Regions from separate parts of the Cupriavidus sp. C3SS-1 genome, predicted to be linked through region 2. Evidence: predicted binding sites of a transcription regulator. Region 2 holds the regulator's gene; each other region holds the start of a gene.
The links. Region 2 encodes FNR, which switches genes on or off when oxygen is low (the NO sensors DNR and NnrR bind a similar motif). Its sites were predicted from a motif close to TTGATNNNNATCAA; they were not measured.
Positions count from the first base shown of each region.

Region 1: a site for FNR is predicted at 2,007-2,020, ahead of ACIGJC_RS27810 (OmpW/AlkL family protein). Genes of this name have one in related genera too.
Region 3: a site for FNR is predicted at 3,167-3,180, ahead of ACIGJC_RS00240 (oxygen-binding di-iron domain-containing protein). Genes of this name have one in related genera too.
Region 4: a site for FNR is predicted at 2,146-2,159, ahead of ACIGJC_RS21950 (DUF3079 domain-containing protein). Genes of this name have one in related genera too.

Region 1 covers NZ_CP172700.1:2,559,514-2,563,795, reverse strand. The annotation lists gene ACIGJC_RS27815 (AMP nucleosidase) at 1-1,217, shown strand, start outside; gene ACIGJC_RS27810 (OmpW/AlkL family protein) at 1,292-1,942, opposite strand; gene ACIGJC_RS27805 (hypothetical protein) at 2,571-3,911, shown strand.
Region 2 covers NZ_CP172699.1:1,922,382-1,926,663, forward strand. The annotation lists gene scpB (SMC-Scp complex subunit ScpB) at 1-227, opposite strand, end outside; gene ACIGJC_RS08905 (sulfite exporter TauE/SafE family protein) at 770-1,525, opposite strand; gene fnr (fumarate/nitrate reduction transcriptional regulator Fnr) at 1,605-2,330, shown strand; gene ACIGJC_RS08915 (hypothetical protein) at 2,377-2,622, opposite strand; gene ACIGJC_RS08920 (FixH family protein) at 2,619-2,834, opposite strand; gene ccoG (cytochrome c oxidase accessory protein CcoG) at 2,918-4,282, opposite strand, start outside.
Region 3 covers NZ_CP172699.1:60,853-65,134, reverse strand. The annotation lists gene hydA (dihydropyrimidinase) at 1-796, shown strand, start outside; gene ACIGJC_RS00250 (aspartate/glutamate racemase family protein) at 832-1,569, shown strand; gene gstA (glutathione transferase GstA) at 1,692-2,318, shown strand; gene ACIGJC_RS00240 (oxygen-binding di-iron domain-containing protein) at 2,319-3,110, opposite strand; gene ACIGJC_RS00235 (glutathione peroxidase) at 3,246-3,887, opposite strand; gene ACIGJC_RS00230 (MDR family MFS transporter) at 3,979-4,282, opposite strand, start outside.
Region 4 covers NZ_CP172700.1:1,288,046-1,292,327, reverse strand. The annotation lists gene ACIGJC_RS21955 (NADP-dependent isocitrate dehydrogenase) at 1-2,006, shown strand, start outside; gene ACIGJC_RS21950 (DUF3079 domain-containing protein) at 2,236-2,439, shown strand; gene gabD (NADP-dependent succinate-semialdehyde dehydrogenase) at 2,722-4,170, shown strand; gene ACIGJC_RS21940 (hypothetical protein) at 4,192-4,282, opposite strand, start outside.

The DNA.
Region 1 (4,282 bases), on a different replicon from region 2:
TCTATGGCACCACGGTGACGCGCCCGGACCTGCTCGCCGATTACTACCGCGACCAGATCGAACGGCTGATGCGCTACCACCGCGTGCCCGTGGTGGTGGGTCTGAGCCGTCGGCCGATTCCGCTGCCTTTCGTTATCGAAGCCTCTACCACCGACATCAGCTACACCCAGGCGCGCGAACTCGAAGTGTCGTTCGTGCTGCCGGAGCTGAGCCGCATCGACGATTCGATTGCCAACGGCACGTTCGAGCCGGTGCCCGGCGAAGCGTGGCCGCTGTCGCTGTTCCCGGCCGAGCGCGTGGACCTGGCCTTGCAGCGCCTGTACCACTACACCGGCACCGCGCCCCAGCATTTCCAGCGCTTCGTGCTGTTCACCAACTACCAGCGCTACGTCGACGAATTCATCGCGCTCGGCCGCTCGCTGATGGCCAGCAGCGACGGCGGCGGGTACGCGCGCTTTGTCGAGCCTGGCGACGTGGTGCAGGAGCTTGGCGCCGCCGAGCCCGACGACGCCGACCGCCCGCGCGCGCTGCCGCAGATGCCGGCCTACCACCTGGTGCGCGACGACAAGCTCGGCGTGACGCTGGTCAACATCGGCGTGGGCCCGTCCAATGCCAAGACCATGACCGACCACCTGGCCGTGCTGCGTCCGCACTGCTGGATGATGGTGGGCCATTGCGGCGGCCTGCGACGCTCGCAGCAGCTTGGCGATTACGTGCTCGCCCACGCCTATGTGCGTGACGACCACGTGCTCGACCATGACCTGCCGCCGTGGGTGCCGGTGCCGCCGATCGCGGAGATCCAGGTGGCGCTGCAGGAGGCGGTGGCGCGCATTACCGGGCTGTCGGGCGGCGAGATGAAGACGCGCATGCGCACGGGCACGGTGGTGTCCACCGACGACCGCAACTGGGAGCTGAAATCGAAGGCGCTGTATGCGCGCTTCAACCAGTCGCGCGCGATCGCCATCGACATGGAAAGCGCGACCGTCGCGGCCAACGGCTTCCGCCTGCGCGTGCCCTATGGCACCTTGCTGTGCGTGTCGGACAAGCCCTTGCACGGCGAGCTCAAGCTGCGCGGCATGGCCAATGCGTTCTATCGCCAGCGGGTCAGCCAGCACATGACCATCGGCCTGGAGGCCGTCCGCATTTTGCGCGAGAACGGCGTCGAGCAGCTGCATTCGCGCAAGCTGCGGAGCTTCGACGAGCCGGCGTTCCGCTGAATCACCGGCCGGGCAACCCAACGAAAAAGGCCAGCGCCTGAAGCGCTGGCCTTTTTCATTTGGGCAAGGCCCGATCAGAACCGGTAACCCACGCCCATGCTGAACAGCCACGGATCCAGGTTGACCTTGGAGACATTGACGCCGCCGGCCTTCACGTTGCTGGCCAGCCAGACCTTCTTGACGTCGGCATTCAGGAACCAGTTCTTGGTCAGCTTGTAATCCATGCCGATCTGCAGGGCCGGCGCTACGCTCCAGTTGTCCAGCTGGAGCGTATTGTTGGCGATGTCCGTGCCCCAGATGCGCGTGAAATTCAGGCCCGCGCCCACGTACGGACGGAAGGTGCCGTCCGGCAGGAAGTGGTACTGCACCAGCAGCGTGGGCGGCAGGTGCTTGAAGGTGCCGATCTTGTTGCCATTCAGGTAGACGTCCTGCTTCTGCGGCACGGTCAGCACCAGTTCAGCGGCGATGTTGCGCGTGAAGAAGTAGGTGACGTCGAGTTCGGGGATCCATTTGTTGTTGACCGTGATCGCATCCGACGGTACGCCCAGCGCCGGAATGGCATCCGACTTGTCGGCCATGTCCAGGTAGGTGGCGCGCAGGCGAACCATCCAGTTGCCCTGGGTCTCGCCATCGGCGGCGAAGGCGGGCGTGGAAACAGCGCCAAGCATGGCAAGCGCGGCGATAGCAGTGCCGGTGACCCGGGCCCGGAGAGAGATCTTGTTCATGGCTTTTTTGCTTTGGTCTGGTAAAAAATCGAAGCCAGTTTGGCCGAGCGGGCGCGGCACGACATTGACCGAGAACAAGAGAGACCCTATCGGAAGAAGGGTCGTCGCGACGACGCCACAGCGCGGCCCGGGCATGCGGCCGCAGCGTCTAAACACATGCGGATTTATTCGTGGCACGTCCGCAAGGCACGCCTTAACCTTTGCGTCATGGCCGCAGCCGCGGCCGGAACCAGGCATGTCGTGGGCGTCCGCAAGGACGTCTTTCCGGGCGTGTCCCGTGGGGGCGGGGCACACCGGCTTTCTTTGCCTGTCCTGCGCTGGCCTCTCGCTGCCGCACATTCCTTCCGATCTATTTCCGGCCGATCGCCACGATCGACACCGCGTCGCGGAGCGTCGCAGCGGGTCGCATTCGGGAATGTCCTCTGAGCCAAAGGGATAGGCCTTTTGTCCCGCCACGTTTTCATCCATCGCGCCATGCGCGTCGGCGGCCGGCGCAGCCTCAGCCAAAGGATGAGCCCATGTCGGTTATGTACGCCGGCGCTCAATCGTCTGGCCGGTACAGCGACGCGGCCATTGCGCCTAGTCTGGTAGCGCGGGAAAAAGCGAACGACAAACGGGGGGAAGAATCATGACGGCAAGGACCTGGCTTGGCGGGCTCGTGTGCGCGGCGGCGACATGCCTCGTCGCGGCGTGCGGGGGCGGAGGCGGAAGCTCGGGCAGCGCCACCCCCACGGCGACGCCCGCTGTCAGCTATACGGCAAAACTTAACGTGACCTCGGCCGAAGTCGGCGTCGGCCGCACGCTGACCCTCAGCGCGGTGGCCGTCGACAACAGCGGCAACGACGTGACCTCGTCCACCAGCTTCGCCTGGACTTCGGCCGACAACGCCGTTGCCTCGGTCGTGGGCAGCACGGCTACGATCGGCGGCGCGGTGGTGACCGGCGTCAATCCCGGTACGACAACCGTGCAGGTGGTGGCCACGGTCAAGGCCGCCGACAACTCCACCGTGCAACTGCCGGCGCAGTCGGCGACCATCACCGTGGTGCCGGCCTCGGCCACGACCTATAGCCTGTCGATCCCGAATACCTCGTTGTCGATGACCGATGGGCAGACGCTGCCGGTCAAGGTATCGCTCGTCGACAACAACGGCAACGACGTGTCGGCGAACGGAAGCGGCTGGGCGTGGACCAGCAGCGGCACCGCGGTGCAGGTCGCCCCGGCGCTGAACAGTGCAACGCTGAGGGCCAGCAACAGTTCCACCACCGCTGCCGCGACGGCCAACGTGTCGGTGTCGGTGACGGCGCCGGATGGCCGCGCGCTCGGCGGCGTGATCTTCGTCACGGTGCAGAAGAATGGCACGGCGACCTACCGCGTGGTCACTACGCAGAACGGCGACCCGGTCAATGCGCTGCAGGTGCTCAGCGGCTATCCGGCCAGCTTCAGCGCCCGCGTGCTGCGCAACGACGACCAGGATGTGACCGCGGACTTCGACGGGACCTGGACGTACGTGCCGACATCGTCGAGCCTGTCCGCCGCGGAAGCCGCGGGTACGCATGACGTGACGGCCAGCACCAGCCTGGCCAAGGGCGCCGGTCCGGTGCAGGGCACGCTCACGGTCACGGCGGTCAGTACCAAACTGGCGGCGAAGCCGACGGCCAGCCTCAACGTCGTGGAGAACCCCGAATGGGCGCTGATGCCTGACGTCCAGCAACCGCTGACGCTGACGATGATCGGCATCCCCATCCCGGTCACCGTGGGCCTGAAGAACTTCGGCAATGACCAGCCTTCGACGGCGTGCACGGGCTGGACCTGGGTGGCCAACGGACCGGTCACGCTGTCGCCGGGCATCGGTGACAACCAGCGCAGCGTGTCACCGACGGCCACCGGCGATTTCACGCTGACCGTCAGCTGCACCAACGTTGCGGACGGCAAGCTCATGACGGTGAAGCTGGTCGGTACCGTCAAGTAGCCCCCAACGCGGGCGTGTTGTCCTGCTGTCCCGAACGCCCTCCGCAGGAGGGCGTTCTGCATTCCGGCCAGGCAATCCGACGCGCAGGGTTATCGAGCGTACCCGTTTCTGCGTGCTCGCGAGGCCGTCATCGCTGCGCCGTTCCGATGGCATCGCGCGTGCGCTTTTGCGTGCTTGGGGAACGGAAGCTGGAGCGAAGTTACCCTGTGCGGCATGGCAAGCGTACCCGTTTCTGCGTGCACCGGCGCAAGGGGGCCATCGCCTCAACAGGCATGCGATATGGGCCCCATAGGGCATGTCACGAAAGGCGCGAGAGCGGTCGCGGAGGCGGCAAAAGGGCGGGAGCGTACCCGTTTCTGCGTAGCGATCCC
Region 2 (4,282 bases):
AGGTATTCCCGCATCTCAGGCCGGCTCTGGAAACGCCAGCCGCTGGCCAGTGCCACCAACTCGACCCCACGCTGGCGCCAGTCCTGGCGCAACTCATCAAGCAGGACCCGAACAGTGTCCGCGCCGACATCGTCTGCAAACAGACGGCGCAGGTCGCTCACGCGCAAGGGCTCCTGCGCACAGATCAGCGCAGTCTCGAGGACGATCTTCGCCTCTTGGGTATTCATGTTGGGTGTGCAGCCTGTCTTTGCACCTGCTCAGGGACGAATCCGGAGCCCTGGACATTGTGGATTTAACGGTGCGATTGCCACCGCCATCTCATCGCGCAGCAAACCCGAAAGCGTTTCGCTTCGAGACCGTGCACCTTCTTTTGCTTCGATTTGCCGGGTGTGTTCCGGCAGGAGATTGCCCGGTCACCGGCAAGTACCAGTGCACGAACCTCTTGCACGCGCCCACATGGGCGGACATGGCTTCCGGCGAACGTCCGCCTGGGCCGCAAGAAAAACGAATATCGGGATCAGGGCCAGCAATGACCGCACCACGGTCGCAGAGCCAGCCGGACTTTTGAACAGATATTATGAACCGGATGGACTGCGGAAGGGTTCGGCGCCGAAATGTCGGCTTGCCCGAAACTCCGGACGCCCTTTTTTTGGAAGGGCTGCCAGGCGCCGCTCGGAAACACGCCGCGCGATACCGCAATGCAGGCGATTGTATGGCATTCCCGCATCCGCCTGCAACCACCGCGCACTCCCGCGCCTTCACGGTGGCGTCAAAACACCAGGCAAAAACCATGCTCGGCCAGCGAATGTGGCAATAGCACCGCTCGACCGATTCCCAGGCCGCCGAAGACCATGACCGCCAATCCAGCTCCCATCCTGACGCAACGGCGGCGAGCCCAAGCGCGCAGCAGCCCCGAAAAGCTGGATAGCGCCAGCAAATTCGGTAACGTGCCAAGCCCGAAGGCGCCCATTACCAGTGCACCCGAGGGCGCATTACCGGCCAGTAACGCGAGGGCAAGCGCACCATAGACCATGCCACAGGGCACGAGCCCCCACGCCAAGCCCATGCCGTAGCGGCGCACCAGACCACCGCCTCTCGCCGCCGTGGCCGGAGTTTTGCGGCGAAGCCGGCCGAAGCTTCCGGCAACGGCGGTCCCCGCGCGCGCGCCGAACCGTTCCAGCCACACGATGGAAAACGCTTCGCCGCGTAGCAGGCGCCAGCCAGATACCAGCAGCAAGGCACTCCCGGCGCCAAATAGCCAGCGCTGAACCGGCAGGTAATCCTGGCGCCAGGCCGTCGCCCCCACCGCTCCAAGGATCGCACCGAGCAGCATGTAGGTGGAAATCCTGCCCACATGCATCACCAGCAACTCCAGGAGCCAGTCTTGGGGGCGCCGCACCACGGCAATCGGCACGTCCGCGGCGCGCTGCTCGACTGCGAGGGCAACGCCACCGCACATGGCAGCGCAATGAAAGCCCCCCAGCAAGGCAAGCATGAAAACACTGAGAAGCACACCAAAAGTCAATTGCAACTCCCTACCGCATCACATCGCGCGTTAAAATGCATGCATTGCGCCCTCGCCGCTCATTCCTTGCAGGTTCCAATTGCTAACATCCATCCCCGTCACCGAGATGTCGCCCCGTTGCTCCACTTGCGGCATGGGGCAACTGTGCCTGCCGGTGGGCATGAGCCAGCAGGATCTGCAAAAGATGGATACCCTGGTGCAAGAGCGCGTCCGTGTCCACAAGGGCGAAACCCTGTACCGCATGGGCGATCCGCTGACTGCGGTTTTTGCCATTCGCTTCGGCACCCTGAAGACGCATGTCACCACGGAAGACGGCCGCTCGCAAATCACCGGCTTCCATTTGCCTGGCGAAGTGGTCGGCCTCGACGGCCTGGGTGAAATGCAGCACGCCTCGGATGCCACCGCGCTTGAAGACACGGAAGTATGCGTCGTACGCATGGCCGATCTTCAGACGCTGTCCATGGATCTGCCATCGCTGCAGCAGCAGTTCCTGCGACTGATGGGGAAGGAAATATCGCATGATCAGCTCATGCTCGTCACGCTGGGGTCCATGCGTGCCGAAGAGCGACTTGCCGCGTTCCTGATCAACCTGTCAGAACGTCTGTCCGCACGCGGGTATTCGTCGACCGAGTTCGTCATGCGCATGAGCCGGGAAGAAATCGGCAGCTATCTCGGATTGAAGCTCGAAACGGTCAGCCGCCTGTTCTCACGATTCGCCGAGGCGGGCCTGATCCAGATCCGTCAACGCCACGTCAAGCTCGTCGACATGGAAGGCATCAAGCAAGTCTACAGCCGCTCCTGCTGAGGCCGTCTGACCGCCTTGCCTGGCAAGACGGTCCGCTTCAGCCCAATCACTCCAGCTCGTCCGTTTCGCTGAGCTTCGTCGGCATGGTATAGAGCGTCAATCCGCTGGACAACGCGCAGAATACCCAGGCCAGCAAGAACCCGATCGTATAAATGGCCTCGCGCGAGGCCTCGATCGGGTGGCCGAAGAAATTCAGATCTCCGGGATCCACCACCGAAAACACGGTTGCCGTGGCCACCCCGGCCATCAGGAACGCCGGCCACAGTACCCACATCAGCCAGCGCAGCCTCATGGCCGCCTCGCTTGCGGTGCCTTGGCACTGCCCGGGACCCCTTCTGCTTTCTCGACGACCAGGCCGTGCCGGGACACACCTTCGACTACCGGCCGGTCAGGATGGGTGGAAGCCAGCCAGATGGTTACGCCGCAAGCCACTATGGCCAGCAACGGGCCGCTCATCAGAAGCCACGGCCACGGCTCCTTCCACCACGGATTGCTTTCTTGCATCGTCTTGCCTCCTTCGTCGGCGCCTCACCGAGGCGCTCGCGGTTGGTACGGCGCAGCGCCGATGCGCTGCACCGCCCTTAGCATCACAAATTGCGCGGCACGATGAAACTGGTAGATTGCCTGATTTGCGCACTACCTTGCCCCGAACCTTCGCTTGTCACCGTCACGCTGATCTTGTGCGTACCCTGCGCGGCATCGTCGATCGGCACGCGAATCCGGATCGGCACCAGCTTGTTCGACGTCGGCGCCAGGGCCTTCGCGTCGGGATCGTACTCGACCGTCAGGTTCTTCAGATCGTCGCTTTCGGCCTGCACGCTGATGCGCATGGGTGCCTCGGTGGTGTTGATCAGCTGCAGTCGATAGACGTTCTCAATCCAGCGTCCATCCACCTCACGCCCCAACGCCCCGCGATCGCGGATGATGTCGACCTTCAACGGCGTGCGCAGCGCTAGCGACACCACGAAACCCGCTACCATCACCATCCAGATGACCGAGTAGATGATGGTCCGCGGCCGCACGAGCCGCTTGCGCGCCACCGCGGCTGACAGCGCCTTGCGCATGGCGTTCTCGGACGTGTACCGGATCAGCCCACGCGGGTAGTCCATCTTGTCCATGACCTGATTGCAGGCATCGATGCAGGCGCCGCAACCAATGCACTCGTACTGCAGCCCGTCACGGATATCAATGCCTGTCGGACACACCTGCACGCAAATGCTGCAGTTGACGCAGTCGCCAAGCCCTGCCTGATGATGATCCACCTTGCGCGACCGGCTCCCGCGCGGCTCGCCGCGCCCGACGTCGTAGGTGACCACGTAGGTGTCGCGGTCAACCATCACGCTCTGGAATCGCGCATACGGGCACATATACTTGCACACCTGCTCGCGCATGAAGCCCGCATTGCCCCATGTCGCGAAGGCGTAAAAGAGCATCCAGAACGCCTGCCACGGCCCCAGCGAGAAGCTCAGGACCTGACCGCCAAGCTCGCGTATCGGCGCGAAGTAGCCAATGAACGTGAAGCCCGTCCATAGCGCGACCAGTAGCCACAGCGAGTGCTTGGTCGCCTTCAGGCGAAATTTGCGCAAACTCCACGGATCGCCGTCCAGACGGATCCGCGCGAAGCGGTCACCTTCGACATGCCGTTCGATCCACATGAATATTTCGGTGTAGACCGTCTGTGGACACGCGTAGCCACAGAAGAGCCGCCCCGCAATGGCCGTGAACAGGAACAGCGCCAGCGCGGAGATCACCAGCAGGACGGCAAGATAGATGACATCCTGCGGCCAAAGCACCAGTCCGAAGATATAGAACTTGCGGGCGCCAAGGTCGAACAGCACGGCCTGTCTGCCATTCCATTGCAGCCAGGGCGTGCCGTAGTAGATGAGCTGGGTCAGGAGTACCATCCAGACCCGCCAGTTGGAGAACGCGCCCGTCACCGAGCGCGGGTAGAT
Region 3 (4,282 bases), 1.6 Mb from region 2:
GCCCCGCTTCCACGGCCTGGCGCGTCCGGCGCCGGTCGAGCGCGAGGCCACGCATCGCGCCATCACGTTCGCCGAACTGGTCGATGTGCCGATCCTGATCGTGCATGTGTCGGGCAAGGAAGCGATCGAGCAAATCCGCTGGGCGCAGGGCCGGGGACTGAAGATCCTGGCCGAGACCTGCCCGCAGTACCTGTACCTCACCGCCGACGACATGGGCCTGCCCGGCGATGACGGCTATGAAGGCGCCAAGTGCGTCTGCAGCCCGCCGCCGCGCGATCCGGAGAACCAGGCCGCCGTGTGGCGCGCGCTGGTCAACGGCGTATTCAGCGTGTTCTCGTCGGACCATGCGCCGTTCAATTACGACGATCCGGAAGGCAAGAAGCTGGGCGGCAGCACCGAGCATGCGTTCGACCACATTCCCAATGGCGTGCCGGGTATTGAAACGCGCCTGCCGCTGCTGTTCGACGGCGTGGCGCGCGGCAAGCTGTCGCTGCACCAGTTCGTAGAGCTGACTTCGTACCGTCCGGCCAAGATCTATGGCCTGTATCCGCGCAAGGGCACCATCGCGGTCGGCGCCGATGCGGACATCGTGCTGTGGGATCCCGCGCGCAAGGTGCGCATCACCAACGACGCGCTGCATCACGCGGTCGACTACACGCCGTATGAAGGCATCGAAGTGACTGGCTGGCCCGTGACCGCTTTCTCGCGCGGCGACATGCTGGTGCGCAACGGCGAGTACCTGGAGCCCGCGGCCGGACGCGGCAGGTTCCTGGAAGCCGGGCAACCCGAGGTCTGAACCGAACACATCGCGGAATCCATCGCAAACCCATCATGAATCTCCTGATCGTCAACCCCAACATCAGCGAGTCGGTCACCGACCTGATCCACGCGGAAGCGCTGCGCACTGCCGCGCCCGAGACGAACATCACCATGGCCACTGCGCAGTTCGGCGTGGCCTATATCGAAACGCGCTTTGAAGCGCTGGTGGGCGGCTACGCGACCGCGTGCGCCGCCGCCGAGCATGCCGGCAAGTTCGACGGCCTGGTCGTCGCCGCCTTCGGCGACCCGGGCCTGGCCGGACTCAAGGAGCTGTTCGACGTGCCCGTGGTCGGCATGACCGAGGCCGCACTGGCCAGCGCCTGCCTGCTGGGCCAGCGCTTCTCGATCATCGCGATCTCGCATCGCATCGAGGCGTGGTATCGCGAATGCGTGGCCAGCAACGGCCTCTCGTCGCGGCTCGCAAGCATTCGTTCGCTGCAGGAACCGCTGCGCGATATCGGCAGTGTGCAGGAAGACCATGCCGCTCGGCTGGAAGAACTCAGCCTGCAGGCCGTGCGCGAAGATGGCGCCGACGTCATCATCGTCGCCGGCGCGCCGCTCGCTGGCTTGGCGCGTTCGCTCAAGGGCCGCATTCCGGTGCCGGTCGTCGATGGCGTCAGCAGCGCCGTGCGCCATTGCGAATCGCTGGTCGCGCTGCAGGCCGGCACCACGCGCGAAGGCAGCTTCGCGCGGCCGCCGCGCAAGCCCAATGCCGGCCTGCCGGCAGCGCTCTCGCAATTGCTCGCCTGAGCGCATCCGGTGCGAATGCGCAGGGGCACGCCCCTGCGCATTGCCTGCCACCCGTGCAAGTCCTAGACTGCGTGCACGGCCACTGCATCACGCCGTGGCCCAACGCGACATAGGACACCCTGATGAAGCTCTACTATTCCCCCGGCGCCTGCTCGATGGCGGTCCACATCGCCCTGCGTGAAGCGGGACTGCCGGTCACGCTCGCCAGGGTCGACCTGGTCCACCACAAGCTGGTGGAAGCCGAGAACGGCAGCGACGATTTCTACGCGATCCATCCCCGCGGCTACGTGCCCCTGTTGCAGCTCGACGACGGCTCGCGCCACAGCGAAGTGGCCGCGCTGCTGCAGTACGTCGCCGATCTGGTGCCCGAAAGCAGGCTGCTGCCGGCTGCAGGCACGCGAGAACGGCTGGAAGCCATCAGTTGGCTCACGCTGGTCTCCACGGAATTGCACAAGGTGTTCAGCCCGTGGCTGTGGCACAAGGAAACCGCCGACAGCACCGCGCAGGTGTGCAAGGCCAAGCTGCAGCTGCGCTTCGCCGAACTCGACCGCCACCTGCAATCCAGCGAGTACCTGACCGGCAGCACCTTTACCGTGGCCGATGCCTACTGCTTCACGATTCTGGGCTGGGCACGCATGCTGATGATGCCGCTGACGGCATACCCATTGCTGCAGCAATACCTCGCGCGCGTCGCCGCGCGCCCCGCCGTGCAGGAAGCCATGCGCGCGGAAGGCCTGCTCCGCGGCTGATCAGTCCATCGTGGCGCGCGCTGGCGGCACGCGATAGTGATTGGAGGTAAGCAGGTCCAGCCCGCACTGCAGGTTCTCGACCCAGTCGATGAAGCGCGCCACCATGGCCTTGCCGCGAAACGACGGCCCGTGCTGCGGCACGATCCATTCGATATCGAGCGTGCGCGCCATGGCCGCCCATAGCCGGCAGGCGCGGTTGCCGCTCATGTAGCGCTGGTGGAACGGCAGCATGCGCGGCGCGTGGGCATCGAAATCCGTGACGGTGGTGCCAGCCTCGCCGGCACTCGTCATGGCCGCGCCCAGGTCTCCCGAGAACAGGATCTTGCTGACCGGATCGTAGAACTGGAAATTGCCCTCGGAATGCAGGAAGTGCGCCGGCAGGGCAATCAGCGAACTCCGGCCCAGCGGGATATGCGCGCCGGCATCGGGGATGGTCACGATGCGGCCAGCGGTCTTGCCAGCCTGGCAGAAATGCGGAAGAAAGCGCGCCCAGACCCGGGAAATCAGCACCTTGCAGTCCGACCCGGTCAGCCAGCGGCCGACCGAAGCGACGATATCCGGATCCGCGTGCGAAGCCAGCACGTAATCGAGCTGCTTTGGCGGAAAGTAGCGGCCGATAGCCAGGTACAGCTCGCTGTAGGTCATGTTGCCGCCCGGATCGATCAGCGCGCCGTGGCCGTGGTCCACCACCAGGAACTGGTTGGTCTGCACCACCTCGCCATGCGCCTCTTCGACCAGGTCGGCAAACATCAGGCAGGTGTGTCCGTCTGCGTCGTACAGGGTGATGCCCATCGTCTGGTTCCGCCGTCTGAAAGCGGCGACGTTAATCAGCCGGCGGCGATGGGAGCTTGATGCAGGTCAATTTCTCCAGGCAAAACTGCCCGGCCATGGCCGGGCTGTCGCAGGCGAAAGACAGGTTCGGTCGATTCAGCGCTGGCTGGACAGCAACTGCTCGATCTTCGCCACGAACTGCTTGTCGTCGGGCGTGGTCATGCTGTTGTAGCTGGCCACGACATTGCCCCTGCGGTCGATCAGGTACTTGTAGAAGTTCCATTTCGGCGCGGTACCGGTTTCCTTCGCCAGCATCGCGTACATCGGATTGACATCGCCGCCGCGAACGTGCGACTTGCCGAGCATCGGGAACTTGACGCCGTAGGTGTTGTAGCAAAAATCCGCGATCTCCTTGGACGACCCCGGCTCCTGCGAGAAGTCATTGGACGGGAACCCCAGCACCACCAGCCCGCGGTCGCGATACCTGGAATAGAGCGCTTCGAGCCCTTCGTACTGCGGCGTGAAGCCGCAATAGCTCGCGGTGTTGACTACCAGCACCACCTTGCCGGCGTACTGGCAGAGGTTTTGCGGCGCCTCGTCCTGCAGGCGCGGGAACTGGAAATTGAGCGAGGCCGGGCAGTTGCCGGCCGGCGCAGCGGCCGGGATAGCGGCGGACCTGTCGGCGGCACGCGCCGGGTGCGGCAGGAGCGCGGCACTGGCGGCGGCAAGCGCCAGTGCCGCAGCCAGTGCGGAAGGGTGCAGGAATGCAGCGGCAAGGGCGGTCTGACGGCGGTTCATGCGATGTCTCCTGTCTTTATATGCGGGGGTGTCTCGCTGTATCGGGTACGCCATAGTTTACGCCGTTGGCCGCCTTGCCGCCGGCGACGGCTCAGTCCATGGCCAGCGTGGCGGCGTGTTCAGTGACGCTGCCGCGCAGCTCCAGGTCCGGCATGCAGCGCACGATGCCGAGTGCCAGCAGCGCGGCCACGGCGCCCACGGCGAAGATCAGCTGGAAGCCCGATTCGACGCCCGCAGCAAGCACCTGCCGCACCATCGGCGAGAGCTGCGCGAATGCTTCGCTACCGTGTCGCAGCGCACCCAGGTCCAGCGCCTGCGTCAGCCCGGCGGCGGCCGTGGCGTGACGAAACTCCAGCGTCAGCAGCGTGCCGGCCAACGCGCCGCCCAGCGCGCTG
Region 4 (4,282 bases), on a different replicon from region 2:
CCAACATCATCAAGCTGCCGAACATCAGCGCGTCGGTGTTCCAGCTGATGAGCGCCATCAAGGAACTGCAGGGCAAGGGTTACAAGATTCCGGATTACCCCGAAGACCCGAAGACCGAGGAAGAAAAGGCCATCCAGAAGCGCTACTCCAAGTGCCTGGGCAGCGCCGTGAACCCGGTCCTGCGCGAGGGCAACTCCGACCGCCGCGCCCCGGCCGCCGTCAAGAACTACGCGCGCAAGCACCCGCACAGCATGGGCGAATGGAGCATGGCCTCGCGCACGCACGTCGCCCACATGAAGCACGGCGACTTCTACCACGGCGAGAAGTCCATCACCCTGGACAAGGCGCGTGAAGTGCGCATGGAACTGCTGACCAAGAGCGGCAAGACCATCGTGCTCAAGCCGAAAGTTTCGCTGCTGGCCGGCGAGATCGTCGACAGCATGTTCATGAGCAAGAAGGCCCTGCTGGCCTTCTACGAAGACCAGATGGAAGACGCGCGCAAGACCGGCGTCATGCTGAGCCTGCACGTCAAGGCCACGATGATGAAGGTGTCGCACCCGATCGTGTTCGGCCACGCCGTCAAGGTCTTCTACAAGGACGCTTTCGCCAAGCACCAGAAGCTGTTCGACGAACTGGGCGTGAACGTCAATAACGGCCTGGTGGACCTGTACACCAAGATCGAGACGCTGCCGGAATCCAAGAAGGAAGAAGTCATCCGTGACATGCACGCGTGCCACGAACATCGTCCGGAACTGGCGATGGTGGACTCGGCCAAGGGCATTTCGAACCTGCACGCGCCGAACGACGTGATCGTCGACGCCTCGATGCCGGCCATGATCCGTATCGGCGGCAAGATGTGGGGCGCCGATGGCCGCACCAAGGACACCAAGTGCCTGATCCCGGAATCGACCTTCGCTCGCATCTATCAGGAAATCATCAACTTCTGCAAGACCAACGGCGCCTTTGATCCGGTCACGATGGGCACCGTGCCGAACGTGGGCCTGATGGCGCAGAAGGCCGAAGAGTACGGTTCGCACGACAAGACCTTCGAGATCGCCGAAGACGGCGAAGCCCGCATCGTCGACAACGCCACCGGTGAAGTGCTGGCGGCGCTGACGCAACAGGTCGAGCAGGGCGACATCTGGCGCATGTGCCAGGTCAAGGACGCCCCGATCCGCGACTGGGTCAAGCTGGCCGTCACGCGCGCCCGCAACTCGGGCATGCCGGCCGTGTTCTGGCTGGATGCGTACCGTCCGCACGAGGCCGAGCTGATCAAGAAGGTCGAAACCTACCTCAAGGACTACGACACCAAGGGTCTCGACATCCAGATCATGTCGCAGGTGCGCGCCATGCGTTACACGCTCGAGCGCGTGATCCGCGGCCTGGACACCATCTCGGTGACCGGCAACATCCTGCGCGACTACCTGACCGACCTGTTCCCGATCATGGAACTGGGCACCAGCGCCAAGATGCTGTCGATCGTCCCGCTGATGGCCGGTGGCGGCATGTACGAAACCGGCGCGGGCGGGTCGGCGCCGAAGCACGTGCAGCAACTCGTGGAAGAAAACCACCTGCGCTGGGACTCGCTCGGTGAATTCCTGGCGCTGGCCGTGTCGCTGGAAGAGCTGGGCATCAAGTCGGGCAACGACAAGGCCAAGGTCCTGGCCAAGACGCTGGACGCCGCTACCGGCAAGCTGCTGGACAACGCCAAGAGCCCGTCACCCAAGACCGGCCAGCTCGACAACCGCGGCAGCCAGTTCTACCTGGCCATGTACTGGGCCCAGGAACTCGCCGCGCAAACCGAAGACGCCGGCCTGGCCGCGACGTTCGCGCCGCTCGCCAAGCAGCTCACCGAAAATGAGAAGACCATTATTGGCGAACTGTCGGACGTACAAGGCAAGCCCGTGGACATCGGCGGCTACTACATGCCGGACGCGGAAAAGCTGTCCGCCGTCATGCGCCCGAGCAAGACGCTGAACGCAGCCCTGGCATCGGTCCAGGCCTGATCGGCACATCCGATCCCGCAGGCGCCGCCAGGTGCCTGCCTGAAGCCGGAGGTTGGCATCCCGATGCCGCCTCCGGCTCCTTCTTTCTGGCTACGACGCCACATTCAGCCTGAAAGCCCTGCCCCGCCCCCGGCCGGACTTGATCTCGGCCAAACCATGTAGCCGCCCGGCGCGCCATACTGATCGCAACATTTTCGTTGCACCGGCACAGCGTCCTGCCCACCGCATCATGGCAAAGAAATTCCCGATCCACCCGAGCCATCCCGAACGCATCTGCTGGGGTTGCGACAAGTATTGCCCGGTCGACGCCATGGGTTGTGGCAATGGGTCCAGCCGCACCCAACATCCCTCCGAACTGCTCGGCGATGACTGGCTGGAATTTGGCGATTGGGGCATCGATCCCGATCAACCCAAGGCAGTTGACTTGCGTTAGCGCGATCACAGCCTGCACGCCTGCTCAACGCCTGTAGCTTCCCTCCCTCCGTCCATCGGCGAGGCTATCCCGCATCCATGTTCCGCCGGGTGGCGCGATCCATGCATGAACCATCGCATCCAGGCAGTTCCGGGCCGGGCTTGCGCTAGCCATCCACAACTCCCGCACACCACAAAGCATTGCAAGCGTTACGCCAGGCCAGCCCTCCACCATGTCTGGCGGCGATTACAATGCCTGAATCGCGCCAACCCTTCCGGCAGTCTTTTCAATGGACGAACGACCATGCTGAAGCTCCAAGACCCCACCCTGCTGCGCCAGCAGTGCTATCTCGACGGACGCTGGACCGACGGCGAACGCCACATTGACGTCACCAACCCCGCCACCGGCGAACGCGTGGCACAGGTGCCGCAGCTCGGCGCCGCGGAAGCCCGCCAGGCTGTCGAGGCCGCCAACCGCGCACTGCCGGCCTGGCGCGCGCGCGTGGCCAAGGAGCGCTCGGCGCTGCTGCGAAAGTGGTTCGAGCTGATCCTGGCCAACCAGGATGACCTGGCCCGCATCATGACCGCCGAGCAAGGCAAGCCGTTTGCCGAGGCCAAGGGCGAGATCGCCTATGCGGCGTCGTTCATCGAATGGTTTGCCGAGGAAGGCAAGCGCGTCTATGGGGAAACGATTCCGGCGCCGGTCAGCACGCAGCGCATTGTCGTGACCAAGGAGCCGGTGGGCGTGTGCGCGGCGATCACGCCGTGGAATTTTCCGGCGGCCATGATCACCCGGAAGGCCGGCCCGGCATTGGCCGCCGGCTGCACCATGGTGGTCAAGCCGGCGTCGCAAACCCCGCTGACCGCGCTGGCGCTTGCCGTGCTGGCGGAACGCGCCGGCATCCCGGCCGGGGTGCTGTCGGTGGTGACCGGGTCGGCGAGTGCCATCGGCGGCGAACTGAGCAGCAACCCGCTGGTGCGCAAGCTGACCTTCACGGGCTCCACCGAGGTCGGCCGCGTGCTGATGGCGCAGACCGCATCGACCATCAAGAAGGTATCGATGGAACTTGGCGGCAATGCGCCCTTTATCGTGTTCGATGATGCCGACCTGGACGCCGCCGTTGAAGGCGCCATCATCTCCAAGTACCGGAACGCGGGCCAGACCTGCGTCTGCGCGAACCGGATCTACGTCCAGGACAAGGTCTACGATGCGTTTGCCGAGAAGCTGGTCGCGGCGGTCGCGAAGCTGAAAGTCGGCAATGGCATGGACGAAGGCGTGCGCATCGGGCCGCTGATCGACGACAAGGCCGTGGCCAAGGTCGAAGAGCATATCGCCGACGCCCTTGGCAAGGGCGCGCGCGTGCTGGAGGGCGGCCACCGGCACGCGCTCGGGCACACGTTCTTCGAGCCGACCATCCTGGCCGACGTCGCGCCCGGCATGCTGGTGGCGCGCGAGGAGACCTTTGGCCCACTGGCGCCGCTGTTTCGCTTCGAGACGGAGGACGATGTCGTGGCCATGGCCAACGACACGGAGTTCGGCCTGGCCAGCTATTTCTATGCGCGCGATCTCGGCCGCGTCTGGCGTGTCTCGGAACGGCTCGAGTACGGCATGGTCGGCGTGAACACCGGACTGATTTCGAATGAGGTCGCGCCGTTTGGTGGCGTGAAGCAGTCCGGCGTGGGCCGCGAGGGCTCGCACTACGGCATCGAGGACTATCTTGTGATCAAGTACACCTGCATGGCGGGCATCTGAGCGAAGCCCGCCTCCTCGCGTTCAGCGTTTGCCGTTGGCGCAGGCCATGTCGCGAGTCAGGTCGGCCCAGTCGCCGGTGCCCGGCATGCAGGTCTTGCGGAACCGTTCGAGT